DNA from 4 places in the Streptomyces sp. NPDC091416 genome. Region 4 is predicted to be linked to each of the others. Evidence: riboswitches for the same ligand, from Rfam matches in the RefSeq annotation. Region 4 holds a riboswitch; each other region holds the start of a gene.

Region 1 (7,285 bases), on a different contig from region 4:
GCGGCCCTCGGCGCCCCACTCGGCGTATCCGGCGGAGAGGACGACCAGTCCCTGGACGCCGTGCTCGCCGCAGTCGGCGACGGCCTCCGGCACCCGGTCGGCGGGGACGGCGACCACGGCGAGGTCGACCGGTTCACCGATCCCGCCGAGGGAGCGGTGGGCGGGCACGCCGTCGATGGTGGCCTGATCGGCGGCGAACGCACTGTTCACGGCGTAGGCGCGGCCGGTGAAGCCGGCACCCAGGAGGTTGCGCAGGACCGTTCGGCCGACGCCTCCGGGGGTGCGGCCCGCGCCGATGACGGCGACGGAGCCCGGGGCGAGCAGGCGCTGCACGGAGCGCGCTTCGGCACGCTGTTCGCGGGCGCGCTGGACGGCGAGCGACTCGGCGGTCGGTTCGAGGTCGAGAGTGAGGTGGACGGAGCCGTCCTCGAAGCTGCGCTGCTGGGTGTATCCGGCGTCCCGGAACACCTTGATCATTTTGTTGTTGGCGGGCAGTACCTCGGCGGCGAAGCGCCGGATGCTGCGTTCGCGGGCGACGGCCGCGATGTGTTCGAGGAGGGTGGAGGCGACGCCCCGGCCCTGATGGGCGTCCTGGACCAGGAAGGCGACCTCCGCCTCGTCGGCCGGGGCCGAGGCGGGCCTGCCCTGCGCGTTGATCCGGTCGTAGCGGACCGTGGCGATGAAATCGCCGCCCACCGTGACGGCCAGTCCCACCCGGTCGACGTAGTCGTGATGGGTGAAGCGGTGGACGTCCTTGGCGGAGAGCCGGGGGTAGGGGGCGAAGAAGCGGTAGTACTTCGACTCGTCGGAGACCTGCTCGTAGAAGCTGACCAGCCGTTCGGCATCGTCCGTGGTGATGGGCCTGATGCGCGCGGTGCCGCCGTCGCGGAGCACCACGTCCGCCTCCCAGTGATCGGGGTAGGCGTGATGCGGACTCTGCTCCGGAGAGGGCTGCATGGGCAAAGCGTACGGCTCCGCCAGCGGTCGCGTAGGTGCCGGGGCCGGGGCAGTCTGAGGGGTGCCGGGCGACCCTCGGCGCGGGTGTGAAGCGGTCCGCGGGTCGGCCGGAGCATCGCGCACTGCATGAGAGACTGGTCTAGACAACCATTGATTCGTGAAGGGCAGAACCATGGCTGAGCGCCGCGTCAACGTCGGTTGGGCCGAGGGCCTGCACGCCCGCCCCGCTTCCATCTTCGTCCGTGCCGCCACGGCTTCCGGCATCCCCGTGACCATCGCCAAGGCCGATGGCAACCCGGTGAACGCGGCCTCCATGCTCGCCGTGCTCGGACTCGGCGCCCAGGGCGGCGAGGAGATCGTTCTCGCGTCCGAGGCCGACAACGCCGAAGCCGCTCTGGACCGTCTGTCCAAGCTGGTCGCCGAGGGGCTCGACGAGCTCCCGGAGACCGTCTGACCCCGACGGGTCACGACCGCGGGAATTCCTGCGAAAGAGCCGCGCCACCCTCGACCGGGTGCCGCGGCTCTTTCGTTCAGCCATAAAGAACGGGTCGCCGAATGGCTCAGCGGTGGCGAATGAGGGCAGCAGAAATAAAGCCCTTCGAATTGCCCACTCTTTGTATACGGCGCAATTGTTAATGCCGGCCGCTCGGGGTGTTTACGGCATGTTGCGAAGTCCTCACCCGGCCGGTCCCGGCCTCGGCGGACTCCGGCCGGCCGGGGCGGCGCAGCCGATATGCGACGGCGGCCCGCTCGGCGTGCTGGGCGGTCAGCGCCCGCGCCCTCTCCGCGTCCCCGCGCGCCACGGCGTCCACGATGGCCCCGTGCTCGGCCCATGAGTCGGCCGGCCGGGCCGGGGACTCGATCGCGTACATCCAGGCGGTCTTGTGCCGCAGCTGGGTGAGCAGCGCGATCAGGCCGGGGCTGCCGGAGGCCTGTGCGAGCGTCTCGTGGAACCAGCCGCCCAGGGAGCGCAGGTCCTCGCCCTCGCCCCGGCGGGCGCGCTCCTGGCCGAGCCTGACCAGGCCGCGCAGCACCTTGAGGTGTGCGTCCGAGCGGCGGTGGGCCGCGCGGGCCGCGCCGAGCGGCTCCAGCAGCATCCGGACCTCCAGGAGGTCTGCGGCCTCCTGCTCGGTGGGCTCGGCCACGCAGGCTCCGGCGTGCCTGCGGGTGACCACGAACCCTTCGGACTCCAGGGTGCGCAGCGCTTCCCGTACCGGCACCCGGGAGACCCCGTAACGCCGTGCGAGCACCTCCTCGGTGAGTCGGCTGCCGCGTTCGAAGACACCCGAGACGATGTCTTCACGGATTGCCGTGCATACCGAATGCGCCGGAATGCGCATGTCCGAACCTCCGCCTTAATCCCCGCGAAACGCGGCCGATCGACGCCTGTCCTGCGACTCTATTGCAATGCGGTCGCATTTCCGACAGCGGGCGGAAATTCATGAATATCTTTTGGTCACCGGGGCCGTTCCGGCACGGGTCCGGCCCACGGACACGACGAAGGCCCCGGCGCTGTGCCGGGGCCTTCGTCGCGGGATCGTCGTCGGTCAGACGGAGACGCCGTGGGCGCGCAGGTAGGCGACCGGGTCCATGTCGGAGCCGTACGAGGGCGTGGTGCGGGCCTCGAAGTGGAGGTGCGGGCCGGTCGAGTTGCCCGTGGAGCCGGAGAGGCCGATCTGCTGGCCCGCACCGACGCTCTGGCCGACGGACACGCCGATCGAGGAGAGGTGGCCGTACTGGGTGTAGGTGCCGTCCGTCATCCGCAGCACGATGTTGTTGCCGTACGCCCCGCCCCAGCCGGCCTCGACGACCGTGCCGGCGCCGACGGCGACGACGGAGCTGCCGGACGCGGCGTGGAAGTCGATGCCGGAGTGGCTGCCGGAGGACCACATGGAGCCGCTGGACTTGTAGCCGGTGCTCACGTACGTACCGGCGACGGGGAGCTGAAAGGCGCCGAGCCGGGTGCGCTCGGCGGAACGGGCGGCGCGGGCGGCGCTCGCGCGGGCCTTCTCGGCCCGGGCCGCCTTCGCCTCCGCGGCGGCCTTGGCCTTCGCGGCGGCCTTGGCCTTGGCTTCGGCCTTCTTCTTGGCCTCGGCCTTCTTCTTCGCGACGTCGGCCTGGTGCTGCTGTGCGTCCGCCTGCGCGTCGATCTGCTCGGCGAGGGCGTTCTCGATGGCGATGACCTGGGTGAGGCCGGTGTCGCCGACGGCGGGGGCTCCGGTGTCCGCGGCGAGGGCCGGGGAGGCCAGTCCTCCGATGACGCCGGTGGTGGCCAGGGTCGCGATGCCGACGGCCTTCGCGCCGGTGCGCGTCAGACGGCCCGGGGCACGATGCTTCCCGGTGGCACGGGTGAACGCCATGAAGTGGCTGGTCCTTTCCTTCCTTCTCGCCTACCGGGTTAGCTGACGGGTTCGGAGCAGGAAGGTCTCCTACGGATCCCCGGCCCCTACGGGACACGGTCGTCCGATTCACCCCAGGGACTGCGTGGGTCCCCGGCTCCCCGGGCTCGCGCCTGACGGGGACTCGGCGATGACTGCCCGGTACGTCACGGATGCGGCATACGAGTGGCGGACAGCCGAGCCGACGCTAAGCGGGGGCACTTCCCGCCACCAAACGGACAGGCCGTTTTGTAGCGCATCCCACAGGGCGGAGAGGCGATCTCTCCCGCAAAGCGGACAAAAAGGAAGGTCCCGGCGGAGACCACTCCGCCGGGACCTTCCTCATGCTTCCGTCCCGCCCCGGTACCGGGGCGGGACGACCGGTGTCTCAGCCGGTCACCACCGACACCTCACCGATGCCGAGGGCCCGGACCGGGTCGGCGATCTGCGCGGCGTCCCCGACGAGGACCGTGACCAGCCGGTCCTCCGGGAAGGCGTTGACCACGGCCGCCGTCGCCTCCACGGTGCCGGTGTCGGCCAGGCGTGCGTAGAGCTGCGCCTGGAAGTCGTCCGGGAGGTGCTGCTCGACCTGGTCGGCGAGGGTGCCGGCGACGGAGGCCGCCATCTCGAACTTCAGCGGAGCGACGCCCACGAGGTTCTGCACGGCCGTCTCCCGCTCGGCGTCCGTCAGCCCTTCGGCCGCCAGGGTCCGCAGGACCTTCCACAGGTCCTCCAGCGCCGGCCCCGTGGACTCCGTGTCCACGGAACCGCTGATGGCGAGCATCGCGGCGCCCGTGGCCCCGGAGGCGGAGTCCGGAGCCGTCGACCGCAGCACCTGGGCGAAGGCCCGTACGCCGTAGGTGTAGCCCTTCTCCTCGCGCAGCACCCGGTCGAGCCGGGAGGTGAGCGTGCCTCCCAGGCAGTAGGTGCCGAGCACCTGGGCCGCCCAGACGCTGTCGTGCCGGTCGGCGCCGATCCGGCCGATCAGCAGCTGCGTCTGCACCGCGCCGGGTCGGTCCACGATCACCACACGGCCCGTGTCGTCGGCGGTGATCGGCGGGACGGGGCGGGGCTCCGCCGTGTTGCCCGACCAGTCACCGACGGTGTCGGCGAGCAGCGCGTCCAGGTCGATGCCCGTGAGGTCCCCCACGACCACGGCGGTCGCCGTCGACGGGCGGATGTGGGCGTCGTAGAAGGCGCGCACGGCCGCGGAGTCGATCCGGGCCACGGTCTCCTCGGTGCCCTGGCGCGGGCGCGACATGCGCGCCGTGGCCGGGAACAGCTCCTTGGAGAGCTGCTTGGCGGCACGCCGGGCCGGGTTGGCCTGCTCGTGCGGGATCTCGTCCAGCCGGTTGCCGACGAGACGCTCGATCTCGCTGTCGGCGAAGGCCGGCGCCCGCAGCGCCTCGGCCACCAGGCCGAGCGCCTTGGCCAGCCGGGAGGCCGGAACCTCCAGGGAGACCCGGACACCGGGATGGTCGGCGTGGGCGTCCAGGGTGGCGCCGCACCGCTCCAGCTCGGCGGCGAACTCCTCGGCGCTCTGCTTGTCGGTGCCTTCGGACAGGGCACGGGACATGATCGTGGCGACCCCGTCCAGACCCTCGGGCTCGGCGTCCAGCGGGGCGTCGAGGAAGATCTCGACGGCGACGACCTGCTGGCCGGGGCGGTGGCAGCGCAGCACCGTGAGGCCGTTGGGCAGGGAGCCGCGCTCGGGCGCCGGGAAGGCCCAGGGCCTGGCCACGCCGGGGGCGGGCTGCGGGTGGTACTCCATCGAAACTCCAGTCGCGGCAGCGTCGGTCACTGGTCCGCCCCTTCGTGCGCGTCGGTGTCGGTGGCGGCATCCGCCTCTTCGTCGGCGGCCTCGGCGGGCTCGACCGGCTCGTACACCAGCACCGCCCGGTTGTCCGGCCGCAGCTGGGCCCTGGCGGCCGCCTTGACCTCCTCGGCCGTCACGTCGAGCACCCGGTGCACGGCGGTCAGGGCGAGCTGCGGGTCACCGAACAGCACGGCGAACCGGCACAGTTCGTCGGCGCGGCCCGCGACCGTACCGAGACGGTCCAGCCACTCGCGCTCCAACTGAGCCTGGGCGCGCTCCATCTCCTCGGGCGTGGGGCCCTCCTCGGCGAACCGGGCCAGCTCCTCGTCGACCGCGGTCTCGATCTGCGCCACCTCGACACCGCCGGACGTCTTGACGTCCAGCCAGCCGAGCGAGGGCGCACCCGCAAGGCGCAGCAGCCCGAATCCGGCGGCGACGGCCGTCCGGTCGCGGCGGACCAGGCGGTTGTGCAGCCGGGACGACTCGCCGCCGCCCAGCACGGTCAGCGCGAGGTCCGCGGCGTCGCACTCACGGGTGCCGTCGTGCGGCAGCCGGTACGCGGCCATCAGCGCACGCGCCGGAACCTCCTCGCGGACCTCCTCACGCAGCTGGCCGCCGATGACCTCGGGCAGCGCGCCGTCGCGCGGCGGCTGCTTGCCGTCGTGCGAGGGGATGCTGCCGAAGTACTTCTCGATCCAGGCGAGCGTCCGCTCGGGGTCGATGTCGCCGACGACGGAGAGCACCGCGTTGTTGGGCGCGTAGTACGTACGGAAGAAGGCCCGCGCGTCCTCGAGCGTCGCCGCGTCCAGGTCGGCCATCGAGCCGATCGGGGTGTGGTGGTACGGGTGGCCCTCGGGGTAGGCGAGCGCCGTCAGCTTCTCGAACGCGGTGCCGTAGGGGACGTTGTCGTAGCGCTGGCGGCGCTCGTTCTTGACGACGTCGCGCTGGTTCTCCATGGACTCCTCGTCGAGCGCGGCGAGCAGCGAGCCCATCCGGTCGGCCTCGAGCCACAGGGCCAGCTCCAGCTGGTGCGTCGGCATCGTCTCGAAGTAGTTGGTCCGCTCGAAGCTGGTGGTCCCGTTGAGGGAGCCGCCGGCGCCCTGCACCAGCTCGAAGTGTCCGTTCCCCTTGACCTGGCCCGAGCCCTGGAACATCAGGTGCTCGAAGAGGTGAGCCAGGCCGGTGCGTCCCTTGACCTCGTGGCGCGAACCGACGTCGTACCAGAGGCACACCGCGGCGACCGGGGTCAGATGGTCCTCGGAGAGCACCACGCGCAGGCCGTTGGCCAGACGGTGCTCGGTCGCCGTCAAGCCGCCGGAGCCGGCCTGGGCTGTGGCCGTGTGACCCATGGGCATGTACGTCCCTTCGATCGCGATACTGGTTTTACTGCGAGACCTGCCACTGTAAGCAAGCGCACAGGCACCTGGCGAAGTTCCCGTGCCGCGAAAGTTAGCGGGAAAGAGGGTCCCGAGGGCCTCGGGACGGGTGGAGAACGCCCTTTGGGACGGGTCGAGGTCCGCGTTGTCAGTGGGGCGGTCCACAATGGTGCGCGTCAGAACCTGAGGTTGCCCGAACAGAATCCGTGAAGGAGTCGCAGCAGCGATGGCCCGCCGCAGCACGAAGACCCCGCCGCCGGTCGACTTCGAGGAGAAGATCCTCGACATCGACGTCGTCGACGAAATGCAGGGCTCCTTCCTCGAGTACGCGTACTCGGTGATCTACTCACGGGCCCTGCCGGACGCCCGTGACGGCATGAAGCCGGTGCACCGCCGCATCGTGTACCAGATGAACGAGATGGGCCTGCGCCCGGACCGCGGCTTCGTGAAGTGCGCCCGTGTGGTCGGCGAGGTCATGGGCAAGTTGCACCCGCACGGCGACGCGTCGATCTACGACGCGCTGGTGCGGATGGCACAGCCGTTCTCCATGCGGCTCCCGCTCGTCGACGGACACGGGAACTTCGGCTCGCTCGGCAACGACGACCCGCCGGCCGCCATGCGGTACACCGAATGCCGCATGGCCGACGCGACGTCGCTGATGACGGAGTCGATCGACGAGGAAACCGTCTCCTTCCAGTCGAACTACGACGGCCAGGAGCAGGAGCCCGTCGTCCTCCCGGCCGCGTATCCGAACCTCC
Region 2 (7,285 bases), on a different contig from region 4:
CTCCCCCGATTGCTCGGGGTCAACTTTCCCCAGTCCAACTCCGGGCAGGCTACGGGAGGCGTTTGCGGGCGACCGAGCCATTGGTGCGGTTCGGCGGGTCGCGTCCACCTCTGACCTCATAGGGTCACTTCCGGCTCTGTGGGCGGTAGTTCTTGATGCGGGAGCGACGCGGGCGGCGTAGGCGCGGTACGCCGGGGGAGCCCCGCCCGCGTCGTTCATCGTGCGGTGCGAGGACGGCCGTGGGTGAGGGCGACGGGGGCCCGGCCGTCTTCGGCCGCAGCAGCGGAAGTTGACGTACGGCCCGGAGCGCCCGGGCTACCGTGGTGGGCCAACACGACGCTGAGGGAGCGGCATTGACACGGGTCGCGGTGGTCGGTGGCGGGATCGGCGGTCTGGCCGTCGCGCTGTTTCTGGGGCGTCGGGGGCATGCGGTCACCGTGCTGGAGCGGGACGGACGCCGGCCGGGGCGCGACCTCGACGCGGACTTCTTCGACTGGCGGCGCCCGGGGGTTCCCCAGGCCGTCCAGCCTCACGGGCTCCTGGCACCGGTCCGCACCGTGCTGCGCGAGGAGGCCCCCGACGTGTACGACGCGATGCTCCGGATGGGCGCGGGCGAACGCAACGAGCTGGAGTGGTTCGCCGAGCGCCCGCCCGCACGCCCGGGGGACGCGGACCTGGTCACGGTCCAGACGCGGCGCATCGTGCTGGAGGCCGCGTTGCACGACGCGGTTCACCGTGAGCCGTCCGTCGACGTCCGGCTCGGGGAGCCCGCCGAGGGGCTCGTCGTCGACCGGCACGGCGGCGGTTGCGTCCCCCGGGTGACGGGGGTGCGGTCGCGGTCCGGGCGGCATGACGCCGATCTGGTGCTGGACGCCGGCGGGCGCCGCTCCCCGGTGCCGGGATGGCTGGCCGGGGCGGGGTGCCGGGACGCGGTCGTGGAGAACCATCCCACCGGGATCGCGTACTTCTGCCGCTGGTACCGGCTGCCGCCGGACGGGCCGAGGGATCCGGGACGGGTGAAGGCGGGCTCGGTGGCGGCCTTCGCGGTCGGCGGGGTGTTCCCTTCCGACAACGGAACCTTCGCGGTGTTCCTGACGGTGTCCATCGCCGATCCCACCCGCGGGGCGCTCCTGGATCCCGAGGTCTTCGAACGGGTGGCCCGGACCTTTCCCGCCGTGGCCGCATGGCTGGGCCTGCGACCCGAGCCGCTGTCCCGGGTGCTGGCCATGGGCGGCCTCGACAACCGCTGGACCGGGCTGTCCGACGCGGCGGGGCCCGTGGTCACCGGCCTGGTCGGCGTCGGCGACGCGGTCACGCACACCAATCCCACGATGGGGCAGGGCGTGGCGCTGGCCCTGTGGGCGGCGCAGTGGGTGGCAGGTCACGCGGCGCACGCGGCCGCCGACCCCGAGGCGTTCGCGGCCGGTTACCACCACTGGGCCGGGCAGACCCTGCGTCCCTGGTTCGACGTCCAGGTCGCGATGGACCGTGCCAACGAGGCCCGGCTCTCCCGTGCCGCGCGGCCGGCCGGGGCGGTGGGGCCTGCGGGGCCGACGGGGCCTGCGGCCGGACCTTCCTCGGAGGCAGGCCGTGACGTGGCCGGCGACCCGGCCCGTGACCTCGCCCGTGACATGGCCGCTGTGTCGGCCTGCTCCTGGGACGACCCGGTCGTCATGCGGGCGCGCGCCCGCATCCGTCATCTCGTCCAGCCCGCCGACCAGGCCTACGGCACCGCCGAGGTGCGCGCCCGTGTGGCGTCCTGGCTGGCGGAGCACCCGGACTTCACACCCGGGTACGACGGCCCGGCCCGCGAGGAGTGGGAGTCGGCGGTGGGCGCGGGCCGCGCCGCGCCGCGACCTGACATGGCATGACATGGAGACGGTGCCGGCCGCGGGGCAGCCGGCACCGTCGCCGTACGGGGTGTCGGACGTGGAGCAGCCGGCACCGTCGCCGTAGGGGACGTCAGACGAGGAGCTTCGTCTTCGCCCGCTGGTACTCCTCTTCCGAGATCGCGCCCTTGTCCTTGAGGTCCGCGAGCTTCGACAGGTCCTCCACGTGGCTGCTCTTCGTCGCACCGTTCGCGTCGGACGAGCCCGCGGCCTCTCTCACGTACGCCTTGAATGCCGCATCGCGTTCCTTCGCGTCCTTCACGTCCCGCTGGCCCATGGATTTGCCACGAGCGATCACGTAGATCAGAACGCCCAGGTACGGCAGCACCAGTGCCAGGACCAGCCAGCCCGCCTTGGCCCAGCCGCCGAGGTCGTCACTGCGGAAGATGTCCATGATGACCCGGAACAGGAGGAAGAGCCACATGATCCAGAGGAAGAACCAGAGCATGGTCCAGAACAGGTTGAGCAGGGGGTAGTCGTCCATCGTCCACTCCAGGCGCCGCGTCGAATGGCTGAATCTGAAATCAGTCATATCACCGCATTTAGGCGTTCGCCCGTTGGGGTTTGCCCCGTTCCGCCAGGAGGGGGAAGAAGGACGGGCGGGTGCGGTGCGACGCGGCGTGGAGCGCGGAGCGGCGGCTACTTCTCCGGTACGGCGGCGGTGCCGGAGGCCTCGGAGGAGGCCGTGTCGGAGGGCTGCTCCGCGGGCTCGGTCGGCTGCGGGGCCGAGGGTGCGGTCGGGGCCTCCGTGGCGCGTGCGGCCGATGCGGACTTCCGGCTGTGCACCATGATTCCTATGAAGCCGGCGATGAACCCGCTGATCAGGCCCGATATCGCGTGGTTGAGCGCATTGGCCGATTCGCTGTCCGGGAGGCCGACGGCGACGTAGTTCACCGCCGCGCTCATCACCGCGCCCATCAGGCCGCCGATGACGCCGCTGATGACGGCGCCGCGTACGGGCGAGGGCGGTGCGGCTGGTGTGGCCGGAGCGGAGGCGGGAGCGGGAGTGAGCGGTGCGGTCATCGTCGAGGGCCCTCCAGACAGGCTGCGATGAGAGACCGGGAGTGGCTTGCGGGGCGCGGTGACTGCGCGTTCCGGGGCCTGCTCGCACGGGCAGCCCACCGGTCCGGGGGATGCAGCAGTTACCTTGCGGCAGAACACGTGTTCCTTGCAACACCTTCCCGTTTTCAACACGTTGACGCCCGGGGTGAGGCCCGCCGCAGGAGGTGAAATGTCCTCTGCTGTCGGGACGTCGCCAAGAGGGCCGCGGGCAGGGTTTGTTCGGGTTTGTCGATGCGGATCCGCCCTCCGTGGAATGAGGTTGGGAGGAGAGGGGAGGGGAGGGGAGGGGAGGGGAGGGGAGGGCGGTGTCGCAGACTCGCAAGAGGTGTGGAGTGCGCGGCAGGCGCGCGCAGGTCGAGCAGGCCGGTCGGGCCGGTCGGGCAGGCCGGTCGAGGAGGCCGGTCGAGCGGGCCCGTCGAGGGGGACTGGTCGAGGGGTCTGTCGACGGTCGGGTGTCGCCTATGGGTCCTGGCGCCGCTTTTGGGGTGTGCGCGCCGGGGCGCGCGCCGGGTAGCCATGGGGGTGGTCATGAGTGCCTCGAACATGCCGTAGAGTTGTGTTTACCGACGCGGGGTGGAGCAGCTCGGTAGCTCGCTGGGCTCATAACCCAGAGGTCGCAGGTTCAAATCCTGTCCCCGCTACTGCAGAATCAGGCCCGGCACGCATACAGCGTGCCGGGCCTGATTCGTTTGCCGCCACGGACCCGTTGCACATCATGGGGCCCGTTGCATGTCATGGGCTCGTCTGTACGTCGTGGGCCCGTTGCGCTTCATGGGTCCGCTGCGTGTCATGGGCTCGTCTGTACGTCGTGGGCTCGTCGTCGGTCCGTGGGCCGACCGGTTTTTCCGGGGCGGCAGGGGTTGGCCGGTGCCGGGCCGTATCGCGTACGCGTCCCCCCATTGGCCGAAGAGGAGTCGCCCCGCGACCCTGCTCCGGGAAGCCTGGGGGTGGTGGTGCGCGGTACCGTCCGCGGCCGTGGTTGCACCGGGCAGGAGACCAGTAGGTGGGGAAGCGGGAGAAGCGACGGGGGAGGCACGCCGGGGGCGTGCGGACCCGCCGGTTCGTCAGGTCGCTGCCCATGCTGATGATCGTCGGAGGCGTGCTCTTCGACGCCCTGACCCCGCCCCAGTTCACCGCCATCCCGTTGTTCACGGCGGCCCCGCTGATCGCCGCGCCGTTCTTCTCACTGGCCAGCACGATCCGTACCGGTGCCGCCGCGATGCTGGCCGTCCTCGGGCTGCGGCTGCACCACGACACCCTGGCTGCGGTCGTGTCCAGCATCGAGCTGCTCACCGTCCTCACCGTCTCCGGCCTCGCCGTCGTGATCAACGGGGTCGTGCGGCGCAGTAACGAGCAGTTGGCCTCCGCCCGCGTCATCGCGGAGACGGCGATGCGGGCGGTGCTGCCGACGCCGTCCGACCGGATCGGCGGGCTGCAGGTCGCTGCGCGGTACGAGGCGGCGCAGTCGGACGAGTTCGTCGGCGGCGACCTGTTCTCGGTGACGGACAGCCCGCACGGGGTGCGGCTGGTGGTCGGGGACGTGCGCGGCAAGGGGCTGGACGCCGTGGCGGCGGTGGCGGTGGTCATCGGGGCCTTCCGGGAGGCGGCCGAACAGGAGGAGACGCTGGAGGGCGTGGCACAGCGGCTGGAGCGTGCGCTGGCGCGGGAGTCGGAACATCGGGGTGGCCTGGACGCGTTCGAGGGGTTCGTCACCGCCGCTCTCGCGGAGGTCCCGCCGGGCGCGGGCCGGGTGCGGATCGTCAATCGCGGTCACCCCGAGCCCCTGCTGCTGCACACGGACGGGGCGCTGGAGGTGCTCGGCCCGTCGGTGCCCGCGCTGCCGCTGGGGATGGACCTGGGATTGTGGCCGGACCGGGTCGACGAGTGGGACCTGCCGGCCGGGGCGACGCTCCTCCTCTATACGGACGGCCTCTCCGAGGCGCGTAACGGCGAAGGGGTCTTCTACGACCCTGCCGAGCGGCTGCGGGGGCGGATCTTCCCGGGGCCCGAGGAGCTCCTCTCCGCGCTGACCGATGACGTGCGGCTGCACACGGGGGGTGAGTCGACGGACGACATGGCGCTGCTCGCGGTCGAGCGGCCCGGCGAGGGGCAGCCCGACCGGCGCAGGACCGTGAAGATCGTCGGCTTGGGCGGCCGCGGCGGCTGAGCCGGCCCCTGTTGCGGCGGCTGCGGTGGGGAGGCGGGCCGCGATGCCACCGTCCGTAACCGAAGAGCATCCCTCCGCATAACATTTGACGCAACGTCAGAGATCAGGTGGTTGTCGAGGGGTGAGTAACTCGCCCGATTCCACCCGGTTGTGTCCCGTAAAGTCCAGGCCAAGGACGTGAACGATCAGTGGGAACGGCTTGGAATCGGGCCCCGGTGTCTATTAACGTTCGATAACGCAGCGCGGTTGTCCCAGCCGCCGTCAGTGGCGGCACCGTGCGCGAGCGCCGAATTCCGCAAGGGAACCGGGGAACCACCTACATGGGGTGAATCGGGCATCTCTGTCTTGTTGCTGAGACGGAGGCACCCGTAGGAGACCTTCCTGCTCCGAACCCGTCAGCTAACCCGGTAGGCGAGAAGGAAGGAAAGGAGTGCGCCCCCGTGGCGTCCAACAAGCCTGCCCCTGAAGCTCCCTCTCGGTTCCGGTCCGAGTACGGCGATGACTTCGCCACCCGGCCCGCCACCGCATTCGGTACGGAGCACGGGGCCGACTACGCGACCGATTTCGGGACCGATCGGGGCAGCGACTTCGGAAACGACTTCCGCGCCGACGAGACCGGGCCCGAACGGACCTGGGAGGAATGGAACCCCACCGAGGAGTCCATCCGCCCCGTGCGCGGCAAGCACCGCGTCGCCAAGCAGCGCAATGGTCTGGCCCGCAGCTCCACCGTCCTCGGCGTCGGCGTCATCGCGGCCGTCGGTGCGGGTGGCATGGCCACCGCCCAGAGCAAGCCGCCGGTCTCCATCTCTCTTCCCGATTCCATCTCGGACAATCTCCCCGACGCCAAGTCCCTCCCGGGCGTCGGCGCACTGTTCTCGGGAGAGTCCGAGTCCGCGGCGGAGAAGGCCGTGGCCCAGACCGCTTCCGCCCCGCTGACGACCGCCGGGATCACCACCGCCGAGGCCGAGCAGGGCACCACGGACGCCGGTGAGGCACTCCGCGCCCGCATCCTCCAGCAGGCCGAGCAGCAGCAGGACGCCGCCGACGCCGAGGTCAAGGCGGCCGCGGAGAAGGCAGCGGCGGAGAAGGCAGCCGCCGAGGCGAAGAAGCAGCAGGACGCCGCCGAGGCCAAGATCGCCGCCGAGAAGAAGAAGGCGGCGGAGGAGGCGGCGAAGAAGGCGGAGGCCCTGCGGCTCGCCAAGCTCGCCGCCAGCTACGCCATCCCCACGTCCTCGTACACGATCACCTCGACCTTCGGCGAGGCCGGATCGATGTGGTCCTCCGGCTACCACACGGGCCTCGACTTCGCGGCGCCGACCGGTACCCCGATCAAGGCCATCCACACCGGCACGGTCAAGTCGGCCGGCTACTCCGGTTCCTACGGCTACCGCACGGTCCTGGAGCTGGAGGACGGCACGGAGCTGTGGTTCTGCCACCAGTCGTCCATCGATGTCAGCGTCGGCCAGAAGGTCACGACGGGTGACACCATCGGACGCGTCGGCGCGACCGGCAACGTGACGGGCCCGCACCTCCACCTGGAGGTCCACACCCCGGACGGCACCGGCATCGACCCGATGGCCTGGCTGCAGGCCCGGGGCCTGACGGTCTGAAGGCCTGACGGCCTGAAGGCCTGACGGCCTGAGGACATCGCGTCCCGGGACGGTCTGAGGGGACCGCTTTCCGGGACGGTTCTGAGAAGGCTGCTTTCGGGGGACGGTCTGAGAGGGCCGTGTCCCGGGGCGGTCCGGCAGTGCCGCGTCCCGGAAGGCCCACGCAGGCTTCCCCAGGTAGGCCCCGAGCCCTCCACACACCCGCCGGTCATCCGGCCACGAAACCCCGGCAGCCCTGACGCTCACCCCCCGACGTCAGGGCTGCCGGTCTGTCGCCGTCCGCATCCACATCCACGTCCGCAACACGTCTGCGCCCACGTCCATCACGTCTACGCCCGCATCCGCATCCGCAGCCGCGTCCACGCGGTGCCCCGGTGAAGATGCACTGGCCACGGAATAGCGCCGCCGGGGTAAGCCGTTGTTCCACCCATGACTTCTCTCCGTAAGCTCGGCTCCTCCAGCCTCCAGGTCTTCCCGCTCGCCCTCGGGGGCAACGTCTTCGGCTGGACGGCCGACGAGGCGCAGTCGTTCGCGGTGCTCGACGCGTACGCGGCGGC
Region 3 (7,285 bases), on a different contig from region 4:
ACCCCCGCGGCGACCCCGGCGGGCCCGTCAGCCCGGCCGCACGCTCCCGTAGATCGGCATGTAGTAGATCGACTCCTCGCGCACGTTCGCCCCCGGCTTCGGCGCGTGGATCATCATGCCGTCGCCCTTGTAGATGCCGACGTGGCTGATGTCGTCGTAGAAGAACACCAGGTCCCCGGGGCGCAGATCCTCCGTGGCTATCCGGGTGCCCACGTTCACCTGGTCCCAGGTGGTCCGCGGAATGTCGACACCGGCCGCCTTCCAGGCCGCCTGGGTGAGCCCCGAGCAGTCGTACGAGGCCGGGCCGGTCGCTCCCCAGACGTACGGCTTGCCGATCTGCGCCCGGGCGAAGGCCATGACCTTCTCGGCCTTGGTCGAGGCGTCGGCGTCCGAACCCGAGCCGGAGCCGGTCCCGCTTCCGGTGCCTGTCCCCGTACCGCTGCCGGCCTCCTTGGCGGCCTCCTCGGCCTTGCGGTCGGCCTCGGCCTTCGCGGCGGCCTGCCTCTTCGCCAGCTCCGCCGCCTTGCGCTTGGCCTCCGCCTCCTTCTTGCGCTCCAGCTCGGCCAGGCGCGCCTTCTCCTCGGCGGTCAGCTTCGCCAGCAGCCCGCGGGCCTCGGACAGCTTCGTCTGGACGCTCTGCTTGCTGGTGCGCAGCGTCGCCTGGGACTCGGTGAGCGTCTCCAGGCTCGCCACGGCCTCGGCCCGCTGCTTGGACGCCTTCGCCTGCTGCGTACGGAAGTCCGACACCGCCCGCGTCTGGCGCTCGGTCATCCGGTCCATGAGGTGGGTCTGGTCGAAGAACGACTGCGGGTCGTCGGCCAGGAAGAAGGTGGCGGTCGGGGCGAGGGCGCCGCCGCGGTACTGGGCGGCGGCGTACGTGCCGAGCGTCCTGCGGGCCTCGTTCACCTTCTCGGTGCGCTTGGCGACGTCGTCGAGAAGCGTGTCCACCTTGGTGCGCTGCGCGGCCGTCGCTTCCTTGGCCTGGTTGTACTGCTGGGTCGCGGTGCCCGCCTGCCGGTAGAGGTCGTCGACCTTCTTCTGCACGTCCTCGATGCTCGGCTTGGGCGCCGGGGCGGCGAGTGCGCTCTGCGTGGACAGCAGGGTCACCGACGCCAGTGCGGCCGTCGTGATCCCGACGGCCGGGCCGGTACTGCGCACGCGGGTGCGCGGTTTGCGATGCGATGCCAAAACCGGCATCTCCTTCCGTGGACCGCCTACCGGGTTAGCTGTCGGGTTCGGGCGGAACGGAAGGCTGCCCTACGGTCCTGGTGGGGGTTGCGGACCGATTCACCCCGGTGATGCGTGTGGGTCCCCGGTTCCGGACGCCCGTGAGAGGCGGCCCGGATTCGGCGTGGACGCCCGCTCGGCGTGGTTCGCCTCTGGGGGTACGGGCCGCCCGAACGAGCACGCTAGCCAACTCATGGTGCCGCTGTGAAGGTTGATGTTCGATATGCCCGATACATTTTCGTGACCTCGACGGATCGGGGCGCTGCGGAGCAGGTGGGACCCCCGGCCGCTGCACGCAGTGCGGTCCGCCGCTCGCTCTGTGTGTGCGGTCGCGGGTGCGTGGTTCGTCACTCGGGCCCGGAGTGTCAGTGCGCACGCCTAGACTCGGGAGGCGATGAGCAGCCTCTTTGACGACAGCTTCCTGGCCGGCCTCCAGCACACGGAGGAAGGGCCCCCGCCGCCCCCCGAGGACTCCGCACCCGAAGCGGTGCCGGAGGGCCTCTTCGCGGGCGTATTCGACGGCCCCCCGCCGCCCCGCGAGGCGTACTACCGCGACGGGGCCCACCGCCCGGTGATCGACGCGGCCGCGCTGCTGGACGGGCTGAACACCGAGCAGCGCGCAGCCGTCGTGCACGCCGGGTCGCCGCTGCTCATCGTCGCCGGTGCCGGCTCGGGCAAGACCCGCGTACTGACGCACCGCATCGCCCATCTGCTGGCCGAGCGCGGCGTGCACCCGGGCCAGATCCTGGCGATCACCTTCACCAACAAGGCCGCCGGCGAGATGAAGGAGCGCGTCGGGCAGCTCGTCGGACCGCGGGCCAACGCCATGTGGGTCATGACCTTCCACAGCGCGTGCGTACGGATCCTGCGCCGCGAGTCGAAGCGGCTCGGCTTCACCTCCTCGTTCTCGATCTACGACGCCGCCGACTCCAAGCGCCTCATGGCCCTGGTCTGCCGCGACCTCGACCTCGACCCGAAGCGCTACCCGCCGAAGTCGTTCACGGCGAAGGTCTCGAACCTGAAGAACGAGCTCATCGACGAGGAGACCTTCGCCGGACAGGCGGCCGACGGCTTCGAGAAGACGCTCGCCCAGGCCTACGCGCTCTACCAGTCCCGGCTGCGCGAGGCGAACGCGCTGGACTTCGACGACATCATCATGACGACGGTGCACCTGCTCCAGGCGTTTCCCGACGTCGCCGAGCACTACCGCCGCCGCTTCCGCCACGTCCTCGTCGACGAGTACCAGGACACCAACCACGCCCAGTACACGCTCGTACGGGAACTGGTCGGTCCGACCGGTCCCGAGGACGCCCCCGCAGAGCTGTGCGTCGTCGGTGACGCGGACCAGTCGATCTACGCCTTCCGGGGCGCGACCATCCGCAACATCCTCCAGTTCGAGGAGGACTACCCGGACGCGACCACGATCATGCTGGAGCAGAACTACCGCTCCACGCAGACGATCCTCTCCGCGGCCAACGCCGTCATCGAGCGCAACGAGAGCCGCCGCCCGAAGAACCTCTGGACCAACGCGGGCGCCGGCACCCGGATCACCGGCTACGTCGCGGACACCGAGCACGACGAGGCGCAGTTCGTCGCCGACGAGATCGACCGTCTGACCGATGCGGGCGACGCCAAGGCCGGCGACGTGGCGATCTTCTACCGGACGAACGCGCAGTCACGTGTCTTCGAGGAGATCTTCATCCGCGTCGGCCTGCCCTACAAGGTCGTCGGCGGCGTGCGCTTCTACGAGCGCAAGGAGGTCAGGGACGTTCTGGCCTACCTCCGCGTCCTCTCCAACCCGGAGGACACCGTCCCGCTGCGCCGCATCCTGAACGTGCCCAAGCGCGGCATCGGCGACCGGGCCGAGGCGATGATCGACGCCCTGGCGATGCGCGAGAAGATCTCCTTCCCGCAGGCACTGCGCCGTGTCGACGAGGCGTACGGCATGGCGGCCCGCTCGTCGAACGCGGTGAAGCGGTTCAACACGCTGATGGAGGAGCTCCGCACGATCGTGGAGTCCGGCGCGGGACCGGCGGTCGTGGTGGAGGCCGTCATGGAGCGGACCGGCTACCTCGCCGAGCTCCAGGCGTCCACCGACCCGCAGGACGAGACCCGGATCGAGAACCTTCAGGAACTCGCCTCCGTCGCCCTCGAGTTCGAACAGGAGCGGGCCGAGGACGAAGGCGCGGGCACGCTCGCCGAGTTCCTGGAGAAGGTCGCGCTCGTCGCCGACGCGGACCAGATCCCCGACGAGGACGAGGACGGCTCCGGTGTCGTCACGCTGATGACACTGCACACCGCCAAGGGCCTGGAATTCCCGGTGGTCTTCCTGACCGGCATGGAGGACGGCGTCTTCCCGCACATGCGGGCGCTCGGCCAGGTCAAGGAGCTGGAGGAGGAGCGCCGGCTGGCCTACGTCGGCATCACACGCGCACGCGAGCGGCTCTACCTCACGCGTGCCGCCATGCGCAGCGCCTGGGGCCAGCCCTCGTACAACCCGCCGTCGCGGTTCCTGGAGGAGATCCCGGACCAGCACCTGGAGTGGAAGCGCAAGGGCCCGATGGCGGCGCCGGCCGGACCGACGTCGGGCATCACCTCGTCGCTCTCCGCGTCCCGCGCGCGCTCCGGTCCCTCGGGCTTCGCGACCCGGCGGACCTCGGACAAGCCGACGGTCACGCTGGTGGCAGGCGACCGGGTCACCCACGACCAGTTCGGTCTGGGCACGGTGACGGCGGTCGAGGGCGTCGGGGACCAGGCGAAGGCCACGGTCGACTTCGGGGACGAGCGGCCGAAGAAGCTGCTGCTGCGGTACGCCCCGGTCGAGAAGCTGTAGCGGTACCGGGCTCTGCGGGTGGGCGGCCGCGGCCGCCCACCCGGTCAGTTCGGGTTGACGTTGTGGCTGCGGAGCCAGGGCAGCGGATCGATCGCCGCGCCGCCGCCGGGCCGGACCTCGAAGTGCAGGTGCGGGCCGGTCGAGTTGCCGGAGTCGCCGGAATGCGCGATGACATCACCGGCCTTGACCGAGCCGGACCGGATCCGGGTGCTGCTGAGATGGCAGTACCAGGTCTCGGTTCCGTCGGCCGCGGTGACGATGGCCATGTTCCCGTAGGCGGTGTTGAACTGCGTGCGCACGGTGCCGTCGGTCGCCGCCATCACCGGCGTGCCGTAGTCGACGGGGAAGTCGATGCCGGTGTGCACGGACATCCAGTTGACGCCCGCCTGGCCGAAGTACGCGCTGAGCCGGTGGTCCTTGACCGGCATGACGAACTTGGGGCGGAGCGCCTCCTTGCGGGCGGCTTCGTCCGCGCGTTTCTTCTTCTCGGCGGCCTGCCGCGCCTTGAGATCGATGCGCTCCTGCGTGCGGCTGGCGCGGTCGGCGAAGTTCTCCGCGTCGGCACTGAGGTTGGCCAGCTGGGTGTCCAGCTTGTTGTTGGCCGCGACGGGCTTGACCGTGCCGGGGTCGGCGGCCGCCATCGACGTGGTCTCGTCCTTCTTCTCCTCGCCGCCGCCCATCCCGCCCACGGAGGCCGCGGCGATGCCCGCCACGCTCATCACGCAGGCGGACGGAACGGCGACGGTGAGGAGCGCGGAACGCTTCGCGGGGGAGCGCCTGCGGCTGCGGCTCCCGCCACCACTGCGGGTGACGGGGCGGCCGACGGGGCGGTGAACGGTTGCCGGGTCGGGGTGCTGTGCGGCGGCCTCGTGGTCGTCCGGCTCGGACGCGGTGTGGTCGCCGGCCTGAGTGACCGCTGTGGCCTCTGCGGCGTCTGTGGTGTCTGTGGTGTCTGTGGTGTCTGTGACCTCGGTGGCGAGGTCGGTCTGCACGAGGCTGAACTCGGCAGTCCGGTAGGGCTCGTACGGATCGAAGGACGCCTGCGTCTGCGTTGCGTAAGGCGTTTCGTACGGTGTCTCGTACGGCTGCTCGTACGGCGTCTCGTGGGAGCTCTGCGGCTCGTACGCCTCGTACGCCTCGTCCGTCGCGTACGGATACGGGGCCGTGTGTCCGGCTGCTTCCGGCGCGGCCGCGGTGGGCGCGGATGGCGCGGTCTGCTGTGCGTACTCGGGCGTGGCGCCGGTGTTCCAGGCGGTGGCGTCGTAGGCGCCGGTGTCGTAACCCGTCGTGCCGGCGCCGGTCCACTGGCCGGTCTGCTGCCAGGTGGTGGTGTCCCACTGGCCGGAGGTGTCCGGGGCGCCGTGCTGGGCCGGGACGGTGTGGCCGTAACCGACGTCCGCCGGGATCCAGGTCGCGCCGGTGTCGTACTGCGGGCCGGGATCGTACGGGTGCTGCTGCTGGGGCTGCTGGGGCTGCTGGGGCTGCGCGGTGTAGGCCGTGTAGTCGGCGGGATGGCCGTACTCGGCCGTCGGATGCGGGCCCGTGTCCCACAGGGAGGCGTCGTGCGTACCGCTGTGGTCGGCCGTGTTGCCGCCGTACGGGGCGGTGTAGCCCGTCGTGGTGTCGTACGAGCCGTCGTAGCCGCCGGGGAGCGAGCCGAAGAGCGGGTCGCTGTCGAAGCCGCCCGTGGAGTGGCCGTCGTATCCGGCGTACCCGGCGTGGGGGTGCTGGTCGTTCACCAACGTCTCTCTCGCCTCGGCAGCAGGACCAGTGTCTCCGGGGTCCGGTGGGGGACTCCGGGGAAAGCAGTGGCCGCGACTGTACCCGGCGGTAGACGACGCCGACAATCTTCGACGGCCCCCTGCCGCTCAGGAAACGGGCAATCGGCCGTCTTTCGACGGACCGCTCACACAGCCTTGGCTCTATGTTCGAAACGCGTTCTATTTGTGGCCGGGACGGGGTGTTGACGGAAGGGGCGCGAATGCCGGATTCCGGAAGATTCGGTCGTCCTCAGGCCACGGAGGCGGTGCCCTCGGCCCCCTGGGCCGACGAGCGGGCGTCCAGCGCCTGGCGGATACCGGCAGCCACGGCGGGGTGCACGGGGAGGGCGAGGTGGCCGACGCCGCTGACGCGGACGTTGACCGCATCCAGATCCGGGTGGTCGACGCAGGCCGCCTCGACGGGGACGATCACCTGGTCCAGCTCGCTCCAGAAGCTGACGAACCGGGTACGACAGCCGGGCGCGGGAAGCCGCAGCTCCTCGATCGGCGCCGAGCCGCTGCGCATCTGGCGCACGATGGGGTGGGCGCCGGCCAGCGGGGCGACGGCGGTGCCGCCGTGCGGCGTGCCGAGCGTGACGAGCGTGCGGACCCGCCGGTCACCGCCCAGCCGCTGGACGTAGTAGCGCGCGATCAGGCCGCCCAGGCTGTGGCCGACGATGTCGACCTCGCGGTGGCCGGTGCGGGCGCAGATCTCCTCGATGTGCCGGCCGAGCAGTTCGGCAGCCGTACTGATGTCGCAGGTCAGCGGGGAGTAGTTGAGCGACTCCAGGTGGTGCCAGCCGTGCCGGGCGAGCGAGCGGCGCAGCAGGACGAAGACGGAGCGGTTGTCGATGAAGCCGTGCAGGAGTACGACGGGCGGCCGGTCGGGGTGCCCGGTGGGCAGCGCGGTGGTCCCCGCGGGAGCGGACGCGGGGGCCGGTACGGACTGCCCTGCCGTACCGGCTGCCGTTCCCGTCGCCGCTCCGGTCGCCGTGCCGGTCGCCGTGCCCGGCTCTGTGCCTGCCGCGGGGTGCCGCTCGCCGGTGATGCCGGTGGGATACAGAAGGGTGTGACCCGCGAGTACGACCAGTTCGAGCACCGTCGCCCTCATCAGGGCCGCGGACAGCCGGGTGGACGGCATCCGGACGGACGGCAGCCAGGTGGTGCCCGTACACAGCCGGCGCAGCAGCAGGGGAAGAAGGGGCAGTGCCGGGAGAACCGGCAGGGTCGGCGGGGTCTTCGAGGGCTGCGGGGCGTGTGGGGCGTGCGGGTTGGGGTGTGGGGATGTCGGGGTGTGTGAGGCGTGTGAGGTGTGTGGGGCGTGCGCTGTGTTCGGGGTGTGCGCCGTGTTCGGGGTGTGGGTGGTCTTCGGGGTCTTCACGGTCGACCTCCTGCTCGGCACCCGGGGAGGAGCGGCTCCCTGTCCCGTCTGCCCTCATGGGGCGCCTCTCGGAGGTCCGGGCCG
Region 4 (7,285 bases):
TCCGACGAGTGTGCCCGCCGAGGTCAGCGGCACGGTCTCCTCGGCCAGGTCCAGCGCGGCGGCGACATCGGCACGGATCGCGGCCGCCTGCTCCGGCGCGGGCGGGTCGCTGACCGCCCCGTCCCGCACGAGGTGGCGCTCGGTCATCCGGACGCAGCCGATGTCCACGGACCGGGCCGCCCGGACCCGGTCGTCGCCGACGACGAACTCGGTGGAGCCGCCGCCGATGTCCACGACGAGGTACGGCTTCGCGAGGTCGTCCCGCCCGGCGAGCTCCTTGGTGGCCCCGTCGAACGAGAACGCGGCCTCCTGGTCACCGGTGATCACCTCGGGCTCGACGCCCAGGATGTCCAGCACGCCGCGGACGAAGTCGTCCCTGTTCTCCGCGTCCCGGGAGGCGGAGGTCGCGACGAAGCGGATCCTCTGCGCACCGTGCTCCTTGATCACCGCGGCGTACTGCCGGCAGGCGGCGAAGGTCCGCTCCAGCGCCTCCGGGGCAAGCCGCCCGGTCCGGTCGACCCCCTGCCCCAGCCGGACGATCTCCATCCGCCGGTCGAGCTCGACGAGCTCTCCCGCGACGGGGTCGGCGTCCGCGACCAGCAGACGGATCGAGTTGGTACCGCAGTCGATGGCGGCCACGCGTGTCATGACTTGAGCCTCTCCGGCAAAAAAGCCCCTCGGGCGATCGAGGAGCGGGGGTCCGGGGGCAGGGCCCCCGGCAGGAACCTCAGTCCTCGTCCGCGTCAGGCGTGCCGCACGGTGTCACGCACGGCCCCTTGCGCCACCACTCCGGCAGCATCGCGATCGCCTCGTCCCCGAGCGGGTTCACGCCCGGCCCCGCGGCCAGCGAGTGCCCGACGAGCACGTGCAGGCACTTCACCCGGTCCGGCATGCCGCCCGCGCTCGGGAAGCCCTCCAGCACCTCGATGGCGTCGCGGCGCGCGATGTAGTCCTCGTGCGCGGCCCGGTACGCCGCGGCCAGCTCGGGGTCCGTACCGAGGCGCTCGGTCATCTCCTTCATGACCCCGTTCGCCTCCAGCGTGCCGATCGCGGACGCGGCGCGCGGGCACGTCAGGTAGAACGTCGTCGGGAACGGCGTACCGTCCTCCAGCCGGGGCTGCGTCTCGACCACGTCCGGGTTGCCGCACGGGCAGCGGTGCGCGATCGCGCGCAGACCCCGCGGCGGGCGTCCCAGCTGCTGCTGGAAGGCGGCGATGTCCGCGTCGGTCGGCGCGGTGGACTCGGTCTGGGGAGGGGGCGTTTCCATGCCTGCCTAGGGGTTCTGATCGGTCGGACTGCTCGAACTGCGGTTCTGCAGATGTACGGGTGTACGGGCGTGCGGATGTACGGGGGCGGGACGTACGGCGAAGAAGGGAGACGGCTCAGCCGCGGTCGGCGCTGTCCACACCGTCCCACAGGTTGGAGTGCCAGGGCCGGTCGGTCTCCTCCTGCGTCCCGTTGCGCTCCTTGACCGCATCGGGATCGACCACGGTGTAGCCGGTCTCCCCGGGAAGAAGGTAGTGCAGGTGCTGGCGGGCCAGCCGCTTGATGTACGCGTCGTCCTGGAGCCGCGCCTTCTCGTCGCGCAGCTCCTCGGTGCGGGCCTCGGCCTCCTGCGCCAGCCGCTCCTGATCGGCGATCTCGTCGCGCTGCGACACGTACTGCCGCATCGGATACGCGAGGGCGACGATCAGCGAGCAGACCACCAGGGCCAGGAAGGCGGCCCGGCCGGTGAGCCGGGAGCGGCGCGCCTGACGGCGGTTCTGGGAGCGGTAGACGCGGGCGGCGGTCTGCTCACCGAGCAGCCGCAGCCGGGTCGCGGTGGAGAACCGGTCCCGGTCCTTCGCGGCCATGTCTCCGCCTCCCCATTACGCACGTCCGTCCCCGCACACGGTACGGGACCGAGTGCGGGGACGGACGGAGGCCGGGGCACTTGACCCGGCCGGGCTTCACCGGGCCCGGATGTCAGCCCTTGAAGCGCGGGAACGCCGAGCGGCCCGCGTACACCGCGGCGTCGTCGAGGATCTCCTCGATGCGCAGCAGCTGGTTGTACTTGGCGACGCGGTCCGAGCGGGCCGGGGCGCCGGTCTTGATCTGGCCGCAGTTCACGGCGACCGCGAGGTCGGCGATGGTGACGTCCTCGGTCTCGCCGGAACGGTGCGACATCATGCACTTGAAGCCGTTGCGCTGGGCCAGCTCGACGGCGTCCAGGGTCTCGGTCAGCGAACCGATCTGGTTGACCTTGACGAGCAGGGCGTTGGCCGAGCCCTCCTCGATGCCGCGGGACAGCCGCTCCGGGTTGGTGACGAAGAGGTCGTCGCCGACGATCTGCACCTTGGCGCCGATCTTGTCGGTGATGACCTTCCAGCCGGCCCAGTCGTCCTCGTACAGCGGGTCCTCGATGGAGACCAGCGGGTACGCGGAGACGAGCTCCTCGTAGTACTCGGTCATCTCGGCGGCCGAGCGGGACTTGCCCTCGAACTCGTACTTGCCGTCCTTGTAGAACTCCGAGGCGGCGACGTCGAGCGCGAGCGCGATGTCCTTGCCCGGGGCGTAGCCGGCTTCCTTGATGGCCTCGACGATGAGGTCCAGGGCGGCGCGGTTCGACTCCAGGTTCGGCGCGAAGCCGCCCTCGTCACCGAGACCGGTGGACAGGCCCTTGGTCTTCAGGACCTTCTTCAGCGTGTGGTAGACCTCGGCGCCCCAGCGCAGGGCCTCGGAGAAGGACTCCGCGCCGATCGGCGCGATCATGAACTCCTGGATGTCCACGTTGGAGTCGGCGTGCGACCCGCCGTTGAGGATGTTCATCATCGGGACGGGCAGCAGGTGCGCGTTCGGGCCACCGAGGTAGCGGAACAGCGGCAGGTCCGAGGCCTCGGAGGCGGCGTGCGCCACGGCGAGCGAGACGCCGAGGATGGCGTTGGCGCCGAGCGAGCCCTTGTTCTCCGTGGCGTCGAGGTCGAACATCGCCTGGTCGATCAGCCGCTGCTCGGTCGCGTCGTAGCCGACGAGCTCCGGGCCGATCTGCTCGATCACGGCGAGGACGGCCTTCTCGACGCCCTTGCCGTGGTAACGGCTGGGGTCGCCGTCGCGAAGCTCGATGGCCTCGAACGCGCCGGTGGAGGCGCCGGACGGAACGGCAGCACGGCCCGTGCTGCCGTCGTCGAGGCCGACCTCGACCTCGACCGTGGGGTTTCCGCGGGAGTCGAGGATTTCCCTGGCTACGACGACGTCGATGGACGGCACGAGGCATCTCCTTCTGGGATGTGACGCTTGTGGTGCAGGGTCGCTTTGGCCTTGCGACAAGAGCCTAACCGGCCGGGCCACCGCAACCGGCCGACCGCCCGTCCCCTGGGACGAAAAAGGACCCAAGGGCAGGCACAGCGGGGCAAAAGGCCAGAAATTTACTGGCTAGTAACTACAACAGTTGAACGATCAACGCAGAAACCGGCTCACCCCGGACCGGCACGCACGGGGGGAAGGTGCGCACCGGGCCGGGGCGGCCGGGGTCATCGGCGAGGAGAGATCGCGACTACTTCGTCAGGTGGAGCTGCTGACCCGGGTAGATCAGGTCGGCGTCCGTGACGATGTCCTTGTTCAGCTTGAAGAGCTGCTCCCAGCCGCCCTCGACCTTGTGGTCGGCGGCGATCTTGCTCAGGGAGTCGCCGGTGACGACCTTGTACTCGCCGTCACCCTTCGCGACCTTCTTGCCGGTCGGGGTGGTGACGGTCTTCTTCGGAGCGGCGGCGCGGTCCGAGCGGTTGGTGGCGGGGGCCTCGGTGCGCTCGGCCTTCTTCGGCTCAGCCTTCTGGACCGGCGCGGACTCCTGCTTCGGGGCGGCCTCGGTCTTGGCGGCGGAGGAGCCGGTGTCGACGCCCGGGTCGACACCGTCGTTGCTCAGGTTGCCGGCGCCGGCGCAGGCCCAGGCGCCCGGGCCCTGGAGGGCGAGGAGCTTCTCGGCGGTGGCGATCTGCTGAGCCTTGGTGGCCAGGTCGGCGCGGGCCGCGTACTGGGTGCCGCCGGCGGCGGCCCAGCTGGACTGCGAGAACTGCAGGCCGCCGTAGTAGCCGTTGCCGGTGTTGATGGACCAGTTGCCGCCGGACTCGCACTGGGCGACGGCGTCCCACGTGGAGACGGAGGCGGCGGAGGCGCCGGTCGCGCCCATCAGGGGCACGGCGATGGCGGCACCGGTGACACCGGCGAGCGTGGCGATACGGACGGCCTTGGACGGGCGACGGTGCTTGTTGCCCTTGCTGTTGAGCAGCATCGAGACTTCTCCTCACCGACGCCTGCGAGGTGAGCTGTCGGGTTCGGGCCAAGTGAGTTGCCCGGTCGCACGTCCTAGCGCGCGACTTCACCCCAAGCCGGTCCTGATGCGTCTTGCGACGATCGGGCCCGGCGCTTACCTGGGTCCCCCGCTCCTGCCTACGGCGCTTTACGCGTCTGTTCCCTTCGACCGACGGCAGGATTCGGCGTGACGGTCGACGGGGCCCGCGGTGCGAGCGGTTCCGACCGTAAACACAACCAACCCGCATATCCAAAGATGGACATACCGTATAAACAGCCCTTACTTGCACCCGAAGAAGTACTGTTTGCGCAGGTGGGAACGGATGCGGCGGGACCTCCCGGACAAGACACGCCAGTTCACGCAAAGAGACCCATGTCTCACTTGGTCAAAAGTGGGACATAGACCTCTTAACTACCCCAATATTTGGGGTGTTTTCAGCTGATCATCAGACCGCGCTCATTCGGCCTTCACGCCGAGATCGAGGCTCTGGCCAGGCAGGATGAGGTCGGGGTCGGAGCCCACCTCGGCCTTGTTGGCCTCGTACAGGGCCGTCCAGCCGCCGGGCAGCTCCTGTGCATCAGCAATCGCCCACAGGTTGTCGCCCGCGCGCACGGTGTACGCGCCGTCAGCAGCCGGGGCTCCGGTGTCGCGTGCGCCACTGTCACCGCGCGAGGCGTGCCGGCCCGCGTCCCGGCCGCCGGCGCTCCCAGGGGTCTCCTCGGGAGCCGGGGCGCCACGGTGCTTGCCGCCCTTCTCCTGCCCCTCGGAGGAACCCTTCCCGGCCCCGGAGGCGTCACCCGGGGGCGTCGCGGAGGGCGTGGCCGACGGGGACGCCGACGCGTCCGGCTTCGCGTCCTCGTCCTTCGCGTCGCCCGACGGTGCCTTCGTCTTCGTCTTCGAGGACGCGTCGTCCGACGGGGTCGCGTCCCCGGACGGATCGGCGCTCGCGGACGGATCGGCGCTCGCGGACGGGTCCACGGTGTCCGCCGGGTCGGCGGACGGGGCGCTGCCCGGGTCCACGCCCGGCAGCCCGCTGTCCACGGCGAGGCCCGAGATGACCGCGCAGCTGGGCCACGCCTTCGGCCCCTGGTCCTCCAGGACCTTCTCCGCCACGGCGATCTGCTGCGAGCGGCTGGCGAGGTCCGCGCGCTCGGCGTACGACTCGCCGCCGTACGACTTCCAGACCTCCTGCGAGAACTGCAGACCTCCGTAGTAGCCGTTGCCGAGGTCGGCGCTCCACATGCCGCCGCTCTCGCACTCGGCCACGCGGTCCCAGGTCGAGGCGTCGGCGGCGTGCGCACCCGCCGCACCGAGCAGCGGGATGGCGATGGCCGAGCCGGTCACGCCTGCGGCGACGATGATGGCGGGTGCCTGCCGAGGGCGACGGTGTCTGCCGTTCGCGGAGCCCATGGGAATGCCTTCCGTGTGACTGACGGGTGACGGGTGAGTCGAACGGTGAACCTAGCGGGACTCGAACGCATGTCACAAGTCGATGCAGCGCAGATCACGTGAAAGTCACAGAGTTGACAGAGTGTCACCTTCGTCGCGTACCGGCCCGGGCGTGAACTCCACCGGCAGCGTACGCAGTCCGCGCATGATGAGCCCGCCACGCCACCGCAAATCGGCAGGTTCTCCCGCAAGTCGCAGGTCGGGCAGGCGCTTCAGGAGGGTGGCGAGCGCGGCCTGCCCCTCCAGCCGGGCCAGCGGCGCTCCCAGGCAGTAGTGGATTCCGTGACCGTAGCCGAGGTGCTGATTGTCACGCCGCGCAAGGTCCAGCGTGTCCGGTCCGTCGAAGCGCTCCGGGTCCCGGTCCGCGGCCGCGAGCACGACGAGGACGGGGTCGCCCTCACCGACGCGCTGCCCGCCGATCGTCAGCGCCTCGGTGGCGTACCGCCAGGTCGCGAGCTCCACCGGACCGTCATGGCGCAGCAGTTCCTCGATCCCCGTGGCGAGCAGCTCCGTCTCCCCGGCGGCCAGGGAACGCTGGAGCTGCGCGCGCTGCTCCGGGTGGCCCAACAGGGTGTGGACGCTGTTGCCGATCAGATTGACGGTGGTCTCGAAACCGGCGAACAGGAGGATGAAGGCCATCGCCGCGGCCTCGTTCTCCGTCAGGTGTTCACCGTGGTCGCTCGCCCGGATCAGCCCCGAGATCAGGTCGTCCCCCGGGTTCTCGCGCTTGCGGTGGATCAGTTCGAGGAGGTAGCCGCGCATCTTCTTCACGGAACGGGCCACCCCGCCGCGCGGGCCGCCGCCGTGGCGGATCATCATGCCCGCCCAGTCGCGGAAGTCGTCCTGGTCCTCGCGGGGCACGCCGAGCAGGTCGCAGATCGCGTAGATGGGGAGCGGGAAGGCGAACTCGTGGATGAGGTCCGCCTCTCCCTTCTCGATGAACCCGTCGATGAGCCGGTCGGTCAGCTCCTGCACGCGCGGGGCGAACTCCGCGATGCGCCGGGGCGTGAACGCCTTGGACACGAGGCGGCGCAGCCGGGTGTGGTCGGGCGGGTCGATGTTCAGCAGATGCGTCATCAGCTCCGCGTTGCGCTCGCCCGGGATCCCCGTCTTCCCCTTGGCGTGCGCGGACTCGGCGTGGTGCGCCGGGTTCTTGGACAGCCGGTTGTCGGCGAGTGCCTCCCGGGCGTCCGCGTACCGCGTCACCAGCCAGGCCTCGACCCCGCTGGGCAGCGTGGTGCGGTGCACGGGGCTGTGCTCGCGCAGCCAGGCGTAGGCGGGGTACGGGTCGGTGGCGAACTCCCACGTGAAGAGTTCGGGTGCGGGTGGCGTCGCGTGGGCGGGGCAGCCAGTGGGGGCGTCGGCGGGTCGGTCGTTCACCCCCCGACGGTATCCGCTGTCCTCCGCCGCTAGCCGACGCCCTCCGCCGCCCGGATCGCGTCCCGGTACGCACGCCCCGCCGCCCTCAGTGCCGCCTCCGGGTCGATGCCGTCCTCCTGGGCGTGCACGGCCAGGGCGAGGAGCCGGTAACCGATGCCGCCGTCCTCG

What was found. A riboswitch is a leader RNA that binds a small molecule or an ion and turns the genes downstream of it on or off. The one in region 4 is predicted to bind cyclic di-AMP.
Positions count from the first base shown of each region.
Region 1: linked by a shared signal. The riboswitch ahead of ACIQMX_RS32280 (M23 family metallopeptidase) and the one ahead of ACIQMX_RS30845 (transglycosylase family protein) in region 4 are both predicted to bind cyclic di-AMP.
Region 2: linked by a shared signal. The riboswitch ahead of ACIQMX_RS21070 (M23 family metallopeptidase) and the one ahead of ACIQMX_RS30845 (transglycosylase family protein) in region 4 are both predicted to bind cyclic di-AMP.
Region 3: linked by a shared signal. The riboswitch ahead of ACIQMX_RS03530 (NlpC/P60 family protein) and the one ahead of ACIQMX_RS30845 (transglycosylase family protein) in region 4 are both predicted to bind cyclic di-AMP.

Region 1 covers NZ_JBIVTU010000013.1:150,388-157,672, forward strand. Annotated here, with positions in the region: gene ACIQMX_RS32265 (GNAT family N-acetyltransferase) at 1-957, opposite strand, end outside; gene ACIQMX_RS32270 (HPr family phosphocarrier protein) at 1,130-1,411, shown strand; gene ACIQMX_RS32275 (GntR family transcriptional regulator) at 1,590-2,297, opposite strand; gene ACIQMX_RS32280 (M23 family metallopeptidase) at 2,505-3,317, opposite strand; cyclic di-AMP (ydaO/yuaA leader) riboswitch at 3,331-3,496, opposite strand; gene ACIQMX_RS32285 (M16 family metallopeptidase) at 3,724-5,106, opposite strand; gene ACIQMX_RS32290 (pitrilysin family protein) at 5,133-6,506, opposite strand; gene ACIQMX_RS32295 (DNA topoisomerase (ATP-hydrolyzing) subunit A) at 6,754-7,285, shown strand, end outside.
Region 2 covers NZ_JBIVTU010000006.1:487,330-494,614, forward strand. Annotated here, with positions in the region: gene ACIQMX_RS21045 (NAD(P)/FAD-dependent oxidoreductase) at 354-1,871, shown strand; gene ACIQMX_RS21050 (SHOCT domain-containing protein) at 1,963-2,373, opposite strand; gene ACIQMX_RS21055 (hypothetical protein) at 2,529-2,912, opposite strand; tRNA gene ACIQMX_RS21060 (tRNA-Met) at 3,519-3,592, shown strand; gene ACIQMX_RS21065 (PP2C family protein-serine/threonine phosphatase) at 3,955-5,118, shown strand; cyclic di-AMP (ydaO/yuaA leader) riboswitch at 5,393-5,547, shown strand; gene ACIQMX_RS21070 (M23 family metallopeptidase) at 5,559-6,728, shown strand; gene ACIQMX_RS21075 (aldo/keto reductase) at 7,158-7,285, shown strand, end outside.
Region 3 covers NZ_JBIVTU010000001.1:819,108-826,392, reverse strand. Annotated here, with positions in the region: gene ACIQMX_RS03530 (NlpC/P60 family protein) at 28-1,188, opposite strand; cyclic di-AMP (ydaO/yuaA leader) riboswitch at 1,196-1,362, opposite strand; gene pcrA (DNA helicase PcrA) at 1,622-4,060, shown strand; gene ACIQMX_RS03520 (M23 family metallopeptidase) at 4,105-5,799, opposite strand; gene ACIQMX_RS03515 (esterase/lipase family protein) at 6,071-6,961, opposite strand.
Region 4 covers NZ_JBIVTU010000012.1:116,261-123,545, forward strand. Annotated here, with positions in the region: gene ACIQMX_RS30825 (Ppx/GppA phosphatase family protein) at 1-648, opposite strand, end outside; gene ACIQMX_RS30830 (DUF501 domain-containing protein) at 728-1,267, opposite strand; gene ACIQMX_RS30835 (septum formation initiator family protein) at 1,383-1,853, opposite strand; gene eno (phosphopyruvate hydratase) at 1,966-3,246, opposite strand; gene ACIQMX_RS30845 (transglycosylase family protein) at 3,533-4,267, opposite strand; cyclic di-AMP (ydaO/yuaA leader) riboswitch at 4,272-4,443, opposite strand; gene ACIQMX_RS30850 (transglycosylase family protein) at 4,745-5,698, opposite strand; gene ACIQMX_RS30855 (cytochrome P450) at 5,804-7,117, opposite strand; gene ACIQMX_RS30860 (nucleoside triphosphate pyrophosphohydrolase) at 7,147-7,285, opposite strand, start outside.